Regions from separate parts of the Rhizobium sp. BK619 genome, predicted to be linked through region 1. Evidence: predicted binding sites of a transcription regulator. Region 1 holds the regulator's gene; each other region holds the start of a gene.
What was found. Region 1 encodes LexA, which represses DNA repair genes until DNA is damaged. Its sites were predicted from a motif close to TGTTCNNNNTGTGTTCNG; they were not measured.
Positions count from the first base shown of each region.

Region 2: FHX14_RS07190 (YifB family Mg chelatase-like AAA ATPase) is a predicted target of LexA. The motif match lies at 2,818-2,835, and genes of this name have one in related genera.
Region 3: uvrA (excinuclease ABC subunit UvrA) is a predicted target of LexA. The motif match lies at 2,337-2,354, and genes of this name have one in related genera.
Region 4: FHX14_RS19765 (ribonuclease) is a predicted target of LexA. The motif match lies at 2,578-2,595, and genes of this name have one in related genera.

Region 1 is NZ_JACIBH010000004.1:205,650-209,860, reverse strand. Features, by position in the region: gene FHX14_RS09080 (ComEC/Rec2 family competence protein) at 1-1,476, shown strand, start outside; gene lexA (transcriptional repressor LexA) at 1,457-2,176, opposite strand; gene FHX14_RS09070 (VOC family protein) at 2,373-3,269, shown strand; gene kdsA (3-deoxy-8-phosphooctulonate synthase) at 3,266-4,111, shown strand.
Region 2 is NZ_JACIBH010000003.1:294,952-299,162, reverse strand. Features, by position in the region: gene cysK (cysteine synthase A) at 1-222, shown strand, start outside; gene FHX14_RS07195 (hypothetical protein) at 340-804, opposite strand; gene FHX14_RS07190 (YifB family Mg chelatase-like AAA ATPase) at 1,196-2,728, opposite strand; gene gshB (glutathione synthase) at 2,906-3,853, opposite strand; gene FHX14_RS07180 (ABC transporter permease) at 3,940-4,211, opposite strand, start outside.
Region 3 is NZ_JACIBH010000004.1:50,978-55,188, reverse strand. Features, by position in the region: gene uvrA (excinuclease ABC subunit UvrA) at 1-2,215, opposite strand, end outside; gene FHX14_RS08330 (single-stranded DNA-binding protein) at 2,499-3,002, shown strand; gene FHX14_RS08325 (MarC family protein) at 3,089-3,736, opposite strand; gene gyrA (DNA gyrase subunit A) at 3,986-4,211, shown strand, end outside.
Region 4 is NZ_JACIBH010000010.1:97,407-101,617, reverse strand. Features, by position in the region: gene FHX14_RS19780 (CaiB/BaiF CoA-transferase family protein) at 1-515, opposite strand, end outside; gene FHX14_RS19775 (DMT family transporter) at 532-1,488, opposite strand; gene FHX14_RS19770 (alpha/beta hydrolase) at 1,506-2,450, opposite strand; gene FHX14_RS19765 (ribonuclease) at 2,609-3,349, shown strand; gene ettA (energy-dependent translational throttle protein EttA) at 3,448-4,211, shown strand, end outside.

The DNA.
Region 1 (4,211 bases):
GTTGCGATCTCCGGCCTCAACATGGCGCTGTCGGCCGGCATCTTCTTCGTCGGCTTCCGGATGCTGCTCAGCCTCTTTCCGGGCGTTGCCCAGGCTTATCCGACCAAGAAGATCGCCGCAGCAGGCGCGCTCATCGCCGTCACCGCTTACTACCTGATCTCCGGCTTCGGGGTCTCGGCTGAACGCGCCTTTATCATGATGGCCATCATGCTGATCGCCGTCTTCTTCGATCGGCCGTCGATCAGCCTGCGCAATGTCGTTCTCTCGGCCCTTGTCATCATTGCCATTTCGCCCTCCGAAGTCCTGGGTCCGAGCTTCCAGATGTCCTTTGCCGCGACATTGGCATTGGTATCGGGTTATCAGCTGTGGAAAGACCGGCGCATCCGCGAAAACGCCTGGCTGAAGTTGCCGGTCTTCCGGCCGGTCGTTGCGGTCGCCGGTTTCTTCGGCGGCGTCTTCCTGACCTCGCTGATCGGCGGCTTCTCCACGGCGCTGTTTTCGATCGAGCATTTTCATCGCCTGACCGCTTACGGCCTGCCGGCAAACCTCGCGACGATGCCGATCATCTCCTTCATCGTCATGCCGGCCGGGCTGCTGGCGATGTTGCTCATGCCGTTCGGTCTGGACGCTCCGCTCTGGAAGGTGGTCGGCTTCGGGCTCGATCTGGTGATCGCAGTCGCCAAGACGGTGTCCGGCTGGGGCGGCGATATCGGCGTCGGCCGCTTGCCCGCCTGGTATTTCGCCGTCGCCGTGGCAGGCTTCCTGCTGCTGACGTTGCTGCGTACCCGGCTTCGCCATGCCGGCACATCGATCCTCGCCGTCTCGACGCTTCTGGTGCTGATTCTGCCGGTTCCGCGGCCGCCGGATCTGGTGATTTCGGAGGACGGCGGTCTGGTCGCGCTCGTCGAGACCGCGGCAATGGCTTCCAATCGTGAAAACCCGCCGGATTTCATCTTCGACCAGTGGCAAAGAGCGCTGGTCCTGCCGACCCATCACCCGCCGAAGATGCTGGATGGCCCCGCTATCCCACCGGAGGGAGAAGACCGCCGCGTCAGGCTTTCCCGCGAGCAGCAGAATGAAGCAAGGACAGCAATGCGGGCGGCTGCCGCGGGCGGAGAAACAAACCGCTTTTCCTGCGTCAAGAAGGCCTGGTGCACATCGAGGCTTGGCAATGGCCGTGTGGTAACCATCATCGACAATGCCGCTTATCTCGGTCCGGCCTGCGATTCGGCCGATATCGTCGTGACGCCGGTCCGTCTGCGTTTCAACAGCTGCCGCTCAGGCGCGACGCTCTTCACCGGTGAGACGCTGCGCAGGACCGGTTCCGTCGAGTTGCGTTTCGCGGATGCCGGCCTGGAGGTCGCAACCGCATTCGAAACGCTGTCGCGGCCGTGGATGCGCCAGCGCGCCTATGACTGGCGCAGCAACAGTTTTACCGAATCCGGCCTGTCCGGTGTCAGTGATAGCGGCGAATGAGGCCGACGAGTTTGCCCTGCACCTTGACGCGGTCCGGCCCGAAGATCCGGGTCTCGTAAGCCGGGTTGGCCGCTTCAAGTGCGATCGAGGCGCCCTTGCGGCGGAAGCGCTTCAGTGTCGCTTCCTCGTCATCGACGAGGGCAACGACGATGTCGCCGGGGCTTGCGGTGCTGCCGTTGCGGATGATCACCGTGTCGCCATCGAAGATGCCGGCGTCGATCATCGAATCGCCTTTGACCTCCAGCGCATAATGTTCACCGGAGCCAAGCATGTCGGCGGGAACAACGATGTCATGGGTGTTGTTCTGGATCGCCGAGATCGGAACGCCGGCAGCGATTCGGCCCATGACCGGCACCGAGACCGAGTTGCCGTTGTCGGCGACGGGTTTTGCAGGCGCGGGGGCAGCAGCCGGCTGGGGCTTGCCAAGGCTGCCCTCGATGACGCTTGGCGAAAAGCCGCGCCGGGGCTGGATGCTGGGGCTATAGGCTTCGGGAAGCTTGATGACCTCGAGCGCCCTGGCGCGGTTCGGTAGGCGGCGAATGAATCCGCGTTCCTCGAGCGCCGTAATCAGGCGATGAATGCCGGATTTCGAGGCCAGATCCAGGGCATCCTTCATCTCGTCGAAAGAAGGCGGAACGCCGGATTCCTTCATGCGCTCATGAATGAAAAGGAGAAGCTCCTGTTGTTTGCGCGTGAGCATCGGCGTGTGACCCCTGATTGAAACAAATCCAGAACAGACACTATATGTTCCATATGTGTTCCGCAAGGTGCTAAATTTCCGTAAAACTTGCCGCCAACTCGTTGAGATTTTTATTTTCATTCGCCGGATTGGCACACATGTCTTGCAATGGGGGTGGCGCTGTCGCACATCTCTTGTCGTTTGAGGGAGGGATATGATGAACGAGCGTTCCGCCAAACCGCACCCGCTGGATCATGTGGTGCTGCCCGTCGTCAATATCGATCTGGCTCGCGAGCGGCTCGGCAAGCTCGGCTTCACCGTTGCCGCCGATGCCCGCCATCCCTTCGGCACGGAGAATGCCTGCGTCTTCTTTGCCGACAAGACCTATCTGGAGCCGCTTGGTATCGCCAGCGTCGAAGAGAGCGAGGCGTCGGCGCGGCAAGGCAATGTCTTCACTGCCCGCAACCGAGCCTTCCGCTTCCGTTGCGGCGAGGAGGGGCTTTCCGCGGTGGCCTTTGCCACCAGCGATGCCGGCCGCGATCATCGCCACTTCGCCGGCAGCGGATCGAGCGCCGGCGAGATGCTGCAGTTCAGCCGACCGATGAAAATGCCTGATGGTTTCGAGACCATTGCCGGCTTCAAGCTGGCCTTTGCCGCTGAGTTGCGCGCGCCGGATTTCTTCCTCTTCAGCGTCGAGCGCATCAATCCGCTGCCGTCCGACCGCCGCGCGCTGGAGACGCATGCCAATGGCGTAACAGGCATTGCCGAGATTGCGCTTTGCGCGCCGGAACCCGCCGCATTCGCGGCCTTCGTCGGCCTTGCCGCTGCGCAGTCGGCCGTCGAAAAAACCGGTTTCGGCGTCAATATCGCCGCGCCGAACGCGAAAATCAGCCTGATGACCCCGGAGGGGCTGGAGGCCTATTTCGAGATCGCCGTCTCATCCGCCGACCGCGGCCTGCGCGGCCGGGCTATCCTCTTCACTGTCGCCGATCTTGCCGTGACAGAAGCGCATTTGGCTGCTAACGGAGTGACCTACACGCGCAAGAACAATCGCATTCTGGTGAAGCCGGCGCCCGGGCAGGGCACGCTCTTCGCCTTCGAGGAAACACGATGAGCACTGATACGAATTCTGAAGTCAGGATCGGCGAGGGCGCAGGCCAGGTCACCTTCTCCAATACCGGCCGCCTGTCGCTGATTGCCGGCCCGTGCCAGATGGAGAGCCGCGACCACGCTTTCATGGTTGCCGGGACGCTCAAAGAGCTCTGCGCCAAGCTCGGCATCGGCCTCGTCTACAAAAGTTCGTTCGACAAGGCGAACCGCACCTCGCTGTCGGCCGAGCGCGGCATCGGGCTTGAAAAGGGCATGCAGGTCTTTGCCGATCTCAAGAAGGAATTCGGCTTTCCGGTCCTGACCGACGTTCACACCGCCGAGCAATGCGCCGAAGTGGCAAAGGTGGTCGATGTCCTGCAGATTCCGGCCTTCCTCTGCCGTCAGACCGACCTTCTGATCGCCGCCGCCGAGACCGGCCGTGCCGTCAATGTCAAGAAGGGCCAGTTCCTCGCCCCCTGGGACATGAGGAACGTACTGAAGAAGCTCAACGCCAGCGGCAATCCGAACGTGCTGCTCTGCGAACGCGGCGCCTCCTTCGGCTATAATACGTTGGTTTCCGACATGCGCTCGCTGCCAATCATGGCGTCGATGGGCGCCCCCGTCGTTTTCGATGCGACCCATTCCGTGGCGCAGCCGGGCGGGCAGGGCGATTCCTCCGGGGGGCAGCGGGAATTCGTGGAAACGCTGGCGCGCGCAGCGGTAGCGACCGGTATTGCCGGCGTCTTCGTCGAAACCCACCAGGACCCGGACAATGCACCGTCCGACGGCCCGAACATGGTCTATCTCAAGGACATGCCGCGGCTGCTGGAAAAGCTGCTGGCCTTCGATGCCGTCGCCAAGGGCTGACAGTCAAAAGCCTGACATGTTCGTGCTATAGCGACGATCAGACATGCAGATCGAAGGTGTGCAATGCGCCATTGTAATTTGCACGCCTTCGATTATGACA
Region 2 (4,211 bases), on a different contig from region 1:
GACGAGGTCGTCACCGTGACCAATGACGAGGCCTTCGAACAGGCGCGGCTGGTGGCAAGGCTCGAAGGCGTGCCTGTCGGCATCTCCTCGGGTGCGGCGCTGGCCGCCGCGATCAAGGTCGGCAGCCGTCCGGAGAATGCGGGAAAGAACATCGTCGTGATCATTCCGTCCTTTGCGGAGCGTTATCTTTCGACGGCGCTGTTTGAGGGGCTGGGCAGCTAAAGTTAGCTGTGGCCCGCTCTTTCCTCCGGCAATTTCTTGCAAAATATCGGGGCGCCTCGGCGCCCCTTCTTTTGTGCCGTCACCTGCATCCCAATCGAAGTGGGACGAAGTTCTGCGTTAGTTCGTAATAACGAATGTCGATGTTCCACCCGAGCTGGTTGAATCCAAATGTTTGCCGACTTTCGCCATGACCTCCTTCAGCGTCGCGGTCAAACGATTCAACTCCGTGTGCTCTCTCGTTCGCTCCGGAGCATAGCGCGATATGATGTACTCACGCTTTGCTGTCATTGCCTCCAGATGCCGGGCGGTCTTTTTTCTCAGTTGAAGTTTAGCAACAAACGTTGGCTCAGCGAGGTTGTGCATCCGTTTTCGTATTTCCTTTGGAGCAACGCCCTCGTGGCGGAGAAAGGCATTTAGATAGAGTTCAATAGCGTGAATGGCGCACATTCGAGCCGGCGCAATAGATAGCACAACTTGCTTCTGACCACTGCTGAACAGGAGTCTGGAAGCGCGAGAGTAGGCATTTGCCAAGTCTAGAACTTCCAAGGGCTTGGCATTCGAGCCCGGATATTCGTTACTCATAAGCATCCCCGGCAACAGGCTTTCTCATCCGTTACCTCCGATCGACTATGTCGAACGTACCGACATCCTTCTCGAAATTTTTCAGCCGAAGCTAATATTTGTAAAGAGCGACGAAGTGAGGAGAGGCCCTTACCCCTAACGGATAAGCAACACAGAGGGACGCTCAAATCGGCGTCTTAGTCAGCTTCGGCACCACTTGCGGCAGATCAGCCCCGTGCCAACGGCGATCGCAGCCGGCAGCACGCCCGCTATGGCAGCAATCAATCGTCCCGAAGCTTGGGTTCGCCGGCGGCGACGTAATTTCATAATCCGGCAGCGCTCAGTGGGAATGTCGCTGAGTAGCAGCCAGCAGCGCAAGCGCGATCCAAGATATCTGCCGCATCCGCCCTTCTCAGGCCGCCGCCGTCAACCTCTCGCCAGCGATCCTGTAGGAGATCGCCTCGGCAAGATGCAAACGTCCGACCGTCGGTTTGTCGTCGAGATCGGCGAGGGTGCGGGCGACCTTGAGGACGCGGTGGTAGCCGCGGGCGGAGAATTTCATTTTTTCGGCGGCGTCGCGCAAGAGCTGCAGGCCGCCGGCGTCGGGTTCGGCGAGTTTTTCGATCATTGCGGTGGAGCAGCGGGCGTTGGTGCCGATGCCCTTGGCGCCGGCGGCCTCGAAGCGTTGCTGCTGGATTTCGCGGGCGCGGGCGACGCGGCGGGCGACGTCGGCGCTGGTTTCCGCCGCCATCGGCCGGATCAGATCGGCAGCGGAGACGGCGGGCACGTCGATGCGGATATCGATGCGGTCCATCAGTGGGCCGGAGATGCGGGCCTGGTAATCGCTCATGCAGCGCGGACCGCGGGCGCAAGTATGGCCGGGCTCGCCGGCCATGCCGCAGCGGCAGGGGTTCATCGCCGCAATCAGCTGGAATTTCGCCGGATAGGAGACGCGGTGATTGGCGCGGGCGATGACGCATTCGCCGCCTTCGAGCGGCTGGCGCAGCGCATCCAGCGCCTGCGGCGTGAATTCGGGAAACTCGTCGAGGAAGAGCACGCCGTGATGGGCGAGCGAGGCTTCGCCCGGCCGGGCGCGGATGCCGCCGCCGACCAGCGCCGCCATGGTGGCGGAGTGATGCGGGGTGCGGAAAGGCCGGCGGTCGGACAGCTTGCCGCCGGTGAGCTGGCCGGCGATCGAATGGACCATCGAGACTTCAAGCAGCTCGGCGGCTGAGAGCGGTGGCAGGATCGACGGCAGCCTTGCCGCCAGCATCGATTTGCCGGAGCCGGGAGGCCCGACCATCAAGAGGTTGTGGCCGCCGGCGGCCGCGACCTCAAGCGCGCGCTTGGCGCTTTCCTGGCCCTTGATCTCGGCAAGATCCGGCAGGTTGGCGGCATTGGCGCGGATCGACGCCTCCGGCCTGGACAGCACCTGCGTGCCGCGGAAATGATTGGCAAGGGCAATCAGGCTGCGCGGTGCGAGAATATTGACGTCGGCGCCGGCCCAGGCGGCCTCAGAGCCGCTTTCGGCCGGGCAGATCAGCCCCTTGCCGAGCGCATTAGCGCCGATCGCGGCCGGCAGCGCACCTGATATGGCGGCGATCGTGCCATCGAGATTGAGTTCACCGACGACGACATAGTCCGACAGTGCGTCGGCGGGAATGGCGCCGAGTGCGGCCATTAAAGCGAGCGCGATCGGGAGATCGAAATGCGAACCCTCTTTCGGCAAATCGGCCGGCGCCAGATTGACGGTCACCCGCTTGCCCGGCAGCGCCAGGCCGGAGGCGTGAAGGGCGGCCTGCACGCGCTCGCGGCTTTCGGCCACCGCCTTGTCAGGCAGGCCGACGATCTGCATGCCGATCTTGCCGGGCGCGATCATGACCTGGACCTCGACCGGCACCCCTTCGATGCCCTGAAATGCCACCGTACTGACACGCGCGACCATAAACCCATCCCCCTGCCCGCAAACTCTTATACTGCCCGCAACCCTTCAGGGCCAGCGGTTGCAATCTGGCACGGAAGCGGGAATAAAACAAGAACAAGAAAGGAACGTAGTCAGATATAGACTGTGACCGCGGTTGTACCGGTCACAGCAGGTGCGTGGGTTCGCGGAGCCGCAGGCTCAGGCGCGCTTGCGCTCGATCGCATCCCAGAGCAGGCTTGCGATATCGGCGCCGCCGAACTTCTTGACCTCGCGGATGCCTGTCGGCGACGTCACGTTGATCTCGGTCATGTAATCGCCGATCACGTCGATGCCGACGAGCAGGAAGCCGCGGTCTCGCAGCGCCGGGCCGATCCGTTCGCAGATTTCCTTCTCGCGCGGCGTCAGCTCGGTCGCCTCGGCGCGGCCGCCGACATGCATGTTGGATCGGCTGTCATGTTCGGCCGGCACGCGGTTGATGGCGCCGGCGAATTCGCCGTCGACGAGGATGATGCGTTTGTCGCCCTTGCGCACATCTGGCAGATATTGCTGGGCGATGAAGGGCTCGCGGAAGAGCTGGCCGAACATTTCGAGCAGCGAGGAGAGGTTGCGGTCGTCGCGGGTCGAATGGAAGACGCCGGCGCCGCCATTGCCGTAGAGCGGCTTCAGGATGATGTCGCCCATCTCGTCGCGGAAACGGCGGATCTCGGCGGCATCCTTGGTGATCAGCGTCCTCGGCATCAAGTCGGCAAATTCGGTGACGAAGATTTTTTCGGGCGAATTGCGCACCCAGGCCGGATCGTTGACGACGAGGGTCTTTGGATGGATACGCTCGAGCAGATGCGTCGAGGTGATATAGGCCATGTCGAAGGGCGGATCCTGGCGCAGCAGCACGACATCCATGGTGGAGAGATCGACGCGCTCGGGCGCACCAAGCTCGAAGTGATCGCCCTTGACGTCCTTCAGCAGCATCGGCTCGACGCTGGCAAAGAGCTTGCCGTCGCGGAAGCTCAGGCGCTCGGGCGTGTAGTGGAACAGCCGGTAGCCGCGCGCCTGGGCTTCCAGGCTCGTGGCGAAGGTGGAGTCGCCCGCAATATTGATGCCGGCGACATGATCCATCTGGACCGCTACATTGGTGATCTTGGCCATTTCCGTCCCTCGCTGAATGCCGGACAGATGTAGGTCGGCCCGGTATCAAACGCAACGGTCATTCAAAGGCTTCCGGCGCCACCCAATTACCGGGTTTCGAGGATCCGCATCAGCCGGCCGCGATAGCTGTCGAGAATGACGGCGAGCACGATGACGGCGCCGATGACGATCGGCTTGATATTGTCGTCGGCGCCGAGCAGCTGCAATCCGGTCGACAGCACCTGCAGAATACAGGCGCCGACCAGCGTGCCGATGATCGAGCCCTTGCCGCCCGAGAGGCTGGTGCCGCCGATGATGACGGCGGCGATGGCGTTCAGCTCATAACCGATGCCGGCAACCGGGCTGCCGACATTGAGGC
Region 3 (4,211 bases), 150 kb from region 1:
GGCCGGCGAACCAGTCGCGGATCGGCGTGAAGGCGCCGGTATAGGTCGCCGGGTTCGAGCGCGGCGTGCGGCCGATCGGTGACTGGTCGATGTCGATCACCTTGTCGATATGCTCGAAGCCGTCGATGCGGTCGTGATCGGCCGGGTTTTCGCGTGCGCCCATGACGCGGCGTGCGGCCGATTTATACAGCGTCTCGATCAGGAAGGTGGATTTGCCGCCGCCGGAAACGCCGGTCACCGCCGTGAACACGCCGAGCGGGATTGCCGCCGTGACGTTCTTCAGATTGTTGCCGCGCGCCCCGACCACCTTGATCTCGCGGCCCTTCTTCTGCTTGCGACGCTCGTGGGGAACGGGAACGCCGAGTTCGCCGGACAGGTATTTGCCGGTCAGCGACTGCGGATTGTCCATAATATCCTGCGGCGTGCCGTGGGCGATGACCTGGCCGCCGTGAATACCGGCGGCGGGGCCGATATCGACCACGTCGTCGGCCGTCATGATCGCATCCTCGTCATGTTCGACGACGATGACGGTGTTGCCGATGTCGCGCAGGTGCTTCAGCGTGTCGAGCAGCCGGGCATTATCGCGCTGATGCAGGCCGATCGACGGCTCGTCGAGCACGTAGAGCACGCCGGTCAGCCCCGAGCCGATCTGCGAGGCCAGCCGGATGCGCTGGCTTTCGCCGCCTGACAGCGTGCCGGAGTTGCGCGACAGGCTCAGATATTCCAGGCCGACATCGTTGAGGAAGCGCAGTCGGTCGCGGATTTCCTTGAGGATGCGCACGGCGATTTCGTTCTGCTTGGCGTTGAAGCTGGCCGGCAGCGTCTCGAACCAGTCGCGGGCGACGCGGATCGACATGCCGGTGACCTCACCGATATGCAGCGTGGCGATCTTCACCGCCAGCGCTTCCGGCTTCAGCCGGAAGCCGTTACAAACAGGGCAGGGGGCCGCCGACATGAAGCGTTCGATATCCTCGCGTGCCCAGGCGGAATCGGTCTCCTTCCAGCGGCGCTCGAGATTGGTGATGATGCCCTCGAAATTCTTTTGTGTCGTATAGGAGCGGGCGCCGTCGGCATAATGGAATTCGATCTTGTCCTCGGTGCCGTTGAGGATGACGTCCTTGGCCTCGTCGGAAAGATCATTCCAGCGGGTGCCGAGCTTGAAGCCGTAATGTTTGCCGAGCGCCTCGAGCGTCTGGTTGTAATAGGGCGAGGTCGACTTGGCCCAGGGAGCGATCGCGCCGTCGCGCAGCGTCCGTTCGGGCTCGGGCACGATCAGATCCGGATCGATCTTCTGCTGGGCGCCGAGGCCGTCGCAGGTCGGGCAGGCGCCGAAGGGATTGTTGAACGAGAACAGCCTGGGTTCGATCTCGGGAATGGTGAAGCCGGAAACCGGGCAGGCGAATTTCTCCGAAAACAGCACGCGCTCATGCGTCTCGTTCAGCGACTTGTTGGCCGAGCCGCCGGCCGAGGTCTCCTCCGGCGGCAGCGGCTTGTCGGCAAATTCGGCAACCGCCAGCCCGTCGGCGAGCTTCAGGCAGGTCTCCAGGCTGTCGGCCAGGCGGGCCGAGACATCCGAGCGCACGACGATGCGATCGACCACCACGTCGATGTCGTGCTTGTATTTCTTGTCGAGTACCGGCGCCTCAGCGATCTCGTAGAACTGCCCGTCGACCTTGACGCGCTGGAAGCCCTTCTTCATCAGCTCCGCCAGTTCCTTCTTGTATTCGCCCTTGCGCCCGCGCACGAGCGGCGCGAGAATATAAAGACGGGTGCCCTCGCCGAAATCGAGGATGCGGTCGACCATCTGGCTGACCGTCTGGCTCTCGATCGGCAGGCCGGTCGCCGGCGAATAGGGAACGCCGACGCGGGCAAAGAGCAGGCGCATATAGTCGTAAATCTCGGTGACCGTGCCGACCGTCGAGCGCGGGTTGCGCGAGGTGGTCTTCTGCTCGATCGAGATCGCCGGCGACAGCCCGTCGATCTGGTCGACGTCGGGCTTCTGCATCATTTCGAGGAACTGCCGGGCATAGGCCGACAGGCTCTCGACATAACGGCGCTGGCCCTCGGCATAGATCGTGTCGAAGGCAAGCGAGGACTTGCCGGAGCCCGAAAGCCCAGTCATGACGATCAGCTTGTTGCGCGGCAGATCGAGATCGATGCCCTTGAGATTGTGCTCGCGCGCGCCGCGGATGGAGATCGTCTTCAGTTCGCTCATCGTCTCAGCTTGGTCCTTTGGGATAACAGCCCTTATTTAGTGATGCCGACCGGCGAGTCGAGGCTGAATGTCCGCAACACTGAAGGTTTTCGATTCTGTTGACAGGATCATACGGATAAACTAGAACAAATAAAGAACAAAATTCCTGATGGATGCATGCGGCGTTCTGATGGATAAAGATGTGGATTAAATGCCGCCCATGCGCATCGGCGGTCCGTGATGGTTTAAGGTGCGCCGATCGATTGAAACGCCGCCGGGCAGGGCGGCAGGCAGGGTGAGAAGCATGGCTGGTAGCGTAAACAAGGTAATTCTGATTGGAAACGTCGGTGCGGACCCGGAAATCCGCCGCACGCAGGATGGCCGGCCGATCGCCAATCTCCGTATCGCGACCTCGGAGACCTGGCGCGACCGCAATTCCGGCGAGCGCCGTGAAAAGACCGAATGGCACACCGTCGTCGTCTTCAACGAGGGCCTCTGCAAGGTTGTCGAGCAATATGTGAAGAAGGGCGCCAAGCTCTATATCGAAGGCCAGCTGCAGACCCGCAAATGGCAGGACCAGCAGGGCCAGGACCGCTACTCGACGGAAGTGGTGCTGCAGGGCTTCGGTTCGACCCTGACCATGCTCGACGGCCGCGGCGAAGGCGGCGGTGCAAGCTCCGGCGGCGGCCGAGGCAGCAGCAACAATGATTATGGCGATGACTACGGCGCTCCGGCTCCCTCTTCATCGCCGAGCCGCGGCGGTGGCGGCAACTTCTCGCGCGATCTCGACGACGACATCCCGTTCTGATCGACCGCTTTTCCTGGATCTATAGACTATCCGAGAGCATGATGCCTTTGATGGCGTCATGCTCTTTTTCTTTGGTTTTGCGCCGTTCAGTGCGGCGTCGCGCTGATCAGATTGAGCGCCGCTTTCGCGCCGTCGACGACGAATTGCACTGCAAGGGCGGCGAGGATGACGCCGAGGAGCCGGGTCAGGATCGCCCGGCCGGTGACACCGAGGAAGCGGTCGAGCCTATCGGCGATCAGCAGCATGAGAAAGGTCAGCAACAGATTGGCGGCGATGACGGCGATGAACTGGGCTTTTTCGACGGATGTCGGCAGCGTGCCGGCAAGCAGGATCGTCGCCGAGATCGCGCCCGGGCCGGCGATCAGCGGCAAGGCGAGGGGAAAGACGGCGATATTCTCGATATGATCCTTGGTGACAGCCGCCTCGGTGGCCTTCTCCTTGCGCTCCTGGCGCCGTTCGAACACCATCTCGAAGGCGATCCAGAAGAGCAGCAGCCCGCCGGCGATGCGGAAGGCGCCGATCGAGATCCCGAGCACGCCGAGCACGCTCGCGCCGAACAGGGCGAAGACGGCAAGGATGATAAAGGCGATGGTCGAGCCGCGCAGCGCCACCTGGGTGCGCTGGGCGCGGCTCATGCCGGTCGTCAGCCCCAGGAAGATCGGTGCGAGTCCCGGCGGATCGATGGTGACGATGAGCGTCGTGAAGGCGTTGATCAATTGGTCGGCGCTTGCCATCGTCCCTCGAAAACCCCATATAGTCGCGTGGTTTTTATGCGTGGTTTTTGTGATTGTGAAGCGGCGATTCCGATTTGGCAAATATCCCGCGGCGGCCCGCCGCTTATTTGTCCGGTGCAGCCGCGCGACTTGCATGTTTTACCCTCTTTAAGCCGCAAAAGCCTGTTCAAAACGCCCGGTGAAATTGGCGCGGCAACAGGCTTTCCGCTATAAATCTTCAAGTGATTCTAGAAGAGATCGTGATCTGTTTTGACTGAGCAAACACCCCCCGGCGGCGGGAAGCTCCCGCCAGGCATCGAGCCCATCTCCATCATGGAGGAAATGCAGCGGTCGTATCTCGATTACGCCATGAGCGTCATCGTCAGCCGCGCGCTGCCCGACGTGCGCGACGGCCTGAAGCCCGTGCACCGGCGCATCCTCTACGGCATGTCCGAGCTCGGCATCGACTGGAACAAGAAATACGTCAAATGCGCCC
Region 4 (4,211 bases), on a different contig from region 1:
ATCGGCTGGCCGTCCGGCTCGCCGGTGATCGACATGAAGCCTGACATGCCCTGGACGATGTAATCATAGCCGGCGAGGGCGGCATAGGGGCCGGTCTGGCCGAAGCCGGTGATCGAGCAATAGACGAGCTTGGGGTTCACCTTGCGCAGGCTGTCGTAATCGAGGCCGTATTTGACGAGGCCGCCGAGCTTGAAGTTCTCGATCACCACATCGGCTGACGCAACCAGGCGGCGGACGAGATCCTGGCCTTCAGGGCTCTTCAGATCGGCGGTGACGGAGCGTTTGCCGCGATTGGCGGCGTGGTAATAGGCGGCCGAGAGATTTTCGCCATCGGCACCTTCGACGAAGGGCGGCCCCCATTGGCGGGTATCGTCGCCGCCGTCGGGGTTTTCGACCTTGATGACGTCGGCGCCGAGATCGGCAAGCATCTGTCCAGCCCAGGGGCCGGCCAGCACGCGGGCCAGCTCGATCACCCGGATGCCGGCAAGCGGCGGCTTTTTCGTGGTCTGCGTCATATTCCCTCGTCGGTCTTTACGGCGCCAGCGTCGCCTCAGATGTATCGGATACGGGCTTTGAAGCAAAGCGGCGCTCGCGCCAGAGGATGTACAAGCCCGATGCCATGATGATGGCGATGCCGAGCCATTTGACCGCATCCGGAAAGTCGCCGAAAACCAGCCAGGCGAAGATCGTCGCCGAGACGATTTCGAAATATTGCAGCGGCGCCAGCGTCGAGGCCGGTGCGGCGCGAAAGGCATAGACGCCGAAGATGCCCGCAATTGCGGCCATGGCGCCGACGCCGGCGACGTAGAACCAGGCACTGCCTTCGGGCATGACGGGATCGAAGAGATCGGAGCCGCTTCCATTGCCGATAAAAAGCAGGATGGCGCAGAAGATGAGGCCCCAGATGCCCATCTGGAACTGCATCGCCCAGGGATCTTCCCGGTGCGAGAGGACGCGGGTCATCAGCACGAAGATCGCGATGCAAAGCGCGCTGAGGACGGGCAGGAGGGCGATATAGCCGACCTCCTGGAAACTCGGCTGGATGATCAGCATCGCCCCGAAGAAGCCGACGCCGCAGGCGGTATAACGCCGCCAGCCGATCGTCTCCTTCAGGAAAATGCCGCCGAGGATCGTCACCATGATCGGCTCGACGAAGAAGATCGCAATCGCGTCGGCGACCGCCATGTATTTCAGCGTGGTGACGAAAGAGATCATCGAGACGGTGATGATTAACCCGCGGATGGCGTGGAACAGGCTCTGGCGCCAGGAGAAATCGGCAAAGCTGCGCCGCCATATGACGATCGGCAGCATGCACAGCGCCTGCACGAAGAAGCGGCCGGCGGTGACCTCGGCGGAGGGGATGGTGACGACGGCAAGCTTGGCGAAAATATCGATGAGCGGCGAGAACATCACCGAAAGAAACATCAGCGCAAGCCCCGTCGTCACCTCGGAGGCTGAGGAAACGGGGCGGGCGGAGGTGCTGCTCATGACGGAATCTCTCTGGTTCAGGATTTTGCCGTTTGGAATCTGGCGACGGCCTCGTCGCACCAGTCCGCGAAGGCGGCGGTTGCAGCATCCGCACCGATCTCGTTCAGCGTTTCGTGCCGCATGTCCTGATATATCTCAGTGCTGATACGAGAGAAGCCGCTGGCTTTCAAATGGTTTGACAGCCAGAGCACGGCTTTTCCGCGCTCCGTCGCCGGGTCTTCTCCGCCACCGACAAGATGGATCGGCATGTCGCGCGGCAGCCGATCCAGTTGGAGCTTCTGCGGCGCGCGAAACGTCAGTTCGAAGAGATCGAGCCAGAGCGAGACCGAGGCATCGAAGCCGCAGAGCGGATCGGCGATATATTTGTCGACTTCACCGGGAAGGCGCGACAGCCAGTCGAACGCGGTGCGGCGGCCGGCAATCGATTTTCCCCAGGCGGCGAAGGTGAGCTTCGGCAACAGGCCGCTCGGCACGTCGGAGCCCTTCAGCATGCGTTCGGCAAGCAGGATCGCCTGGGCGGCGCGGCCGGCAAGGCCGACGGCGAAATTCGAATTCCAGACGGCAACAGCGTCGAAATCGGCCGGTGCCGTGACGGCGGCATTGAGGGCGATCAGGCCTCCCATCGAATGGCCGAAGAGGATTACCGGCAGGCCGGGATGGCGCGTGGCCGCGTGGGCGCGCATGGCACGGACGTCGCCGATCACCCTGTCGACGCCGCCGCGGCAGGCGAAGCGGCCGATCGGCGCGTCGGGCGCCGACGTCTCGCCGTGGCCGCGATGATCATGGGCATAGACATGATAGCCGCGCGCCGCCATCGCCTCGGCAAAGCCGCGATAGCGTTTCGAATGTTCGGCGAGACCGTGCGATATCAACAGGATGCCGCGTGCCGGGCCGGCGGCCTCGGCATGGTGATAGGCGAGCGACGCCCCCGTCGAAGCGAGCCTTTGCGTTTCAGAAAACATCTCGATCCTCCTTCCGGCAACAGACCAGATCACCGCCCAAAAGCAACATCGGTTCCAGGTTTATCCGATAACAAATTGCGTGTCCGCTGCGATTCAGGGTTGCGGGCTTTCGATCTTCGTGCTTATTTGTTCCTGTATTGTTCTTTTTGGGGGTTGAAATGAGCAGCATGCAGTTGCGTACCTTGACGTTCGCCGTATCGATGGTTCTTGCAGGCGCCGCCGTGGCGCAGGAGGCTGGCGGGCGCACCCGTTTTATTCTTTCGGCGAGTTGGCAGCCGGCCTTTTGCCAGACGAACCAGAAGAAGGCCGAATGCGCAAGCCAGACCGGTGAGCGCGCCGATGCGACGAATTTTTCGCTGCACGGGCTTTGGCCGATGCGTCAGAACTATTGCGATGTCAGTGCCGAGCAGAAGGCGGCCGACAAGGACGGCAAGTGGGACACATTGCCGGCGGTCACGCTGTCGGCCGAGACGCAAGCCGCGCTGGCAAAGGCGATGCCCGGCACACAATCCGGCCTGGAACGGCATGAATGGGTAAAGCACGGCACCTGCACGAAAATGAGCGCCGAAGATTATTTCGGCGTCGGCGTGCATCTCGTCGGCGCGCTCAATAGCTCGGCCGTGCGTGATCTCTTCGCCGCCAATATCGGCAAGCCGGTCAAGGCCGAGGCGATCAAGGAAGCTTTCGACAAGAGCTTCGGGCCGGGCGCCGGCGACCGCGTCAAGATGAGCTGCCGGCGGGCCGGCAAGGTCAAGATGATCAGCGGGTTGACCATCGGGCTTTCGGAAGCCGCCGGGGCGGCGTCGGCGAAGAGCACCGGGCTTGGCGATCTGATCCAGGGCGCGGGAAAAACGACGTTCGGATGCGACGAGGGCGTCGTCGACGCTGCGGGCTTCTGACCGGAAATCCTGCGTAAACCGGGTTTCGGCGTTGCCCGCAGGCGCTGTTTCGCCTACATAGCGGCACAATCGAAGTTTCCCGCCCGGAGCAGCGCAGCATGGCACGTCAGTTCATCTATCATATGTCCGGCCTCAACAAGGCCTACGGCAACAAGAAGATCTTGGAGAACATCCACCTTTCCTTCTACCCGGATGCCAAGATCGGTATTCTCGGGCCGAACGGCGCCGGTAAATCCACTGTGCTGCGCATCATCGCCGGCCAGGACAAGGAATATACCGGCGAAGCCTGGCTCGCCGAAGGAGCGACGGTCGGCTACCTCGAGCAGGAGCCGCACATCGATCCCAACAAGACGGTGTTCGAAAACGTCATGGAAGGCGTTGCCTCGAAGACGGCCGTGCTCGAGCGCTACAATGAACTGATGATGAACTACTCCGACGAGACGGCGGAAGAGGGAGCCAAGCTTCAGGACATCATCGACAGCCAGAACCTCTGGGATCTGGAAAGCCAGGTCGAGATGGCGATGGAAGCCTTGCGCTGCCCGCCGCGCGACGCCGATGTCACCAGCCTGTCCGGCGGCGAGCGTCGCCGTATCGCGCTCTGCCGGCTGCTGCTGTCGCAGCCGGACCTGCTGCTGCTCGACGAACCGACCAACCACCTGGACGCCGAGACGATCGCCTGGCTCGAAAAGCATCTGCGCGATTATCCGGGCGCCGTGATGATGATCACCCACGATCGCTACTTCCTGGACAACGTGACCGGCTGGATCCTCGAACTCGACCGCGGCCGCGGCATTCCCTACGAAGGCAATTACTCGGCCTACCTGCTCGCCAAGGCCAAGCGCATGCAGCAGGAAAACCGGGA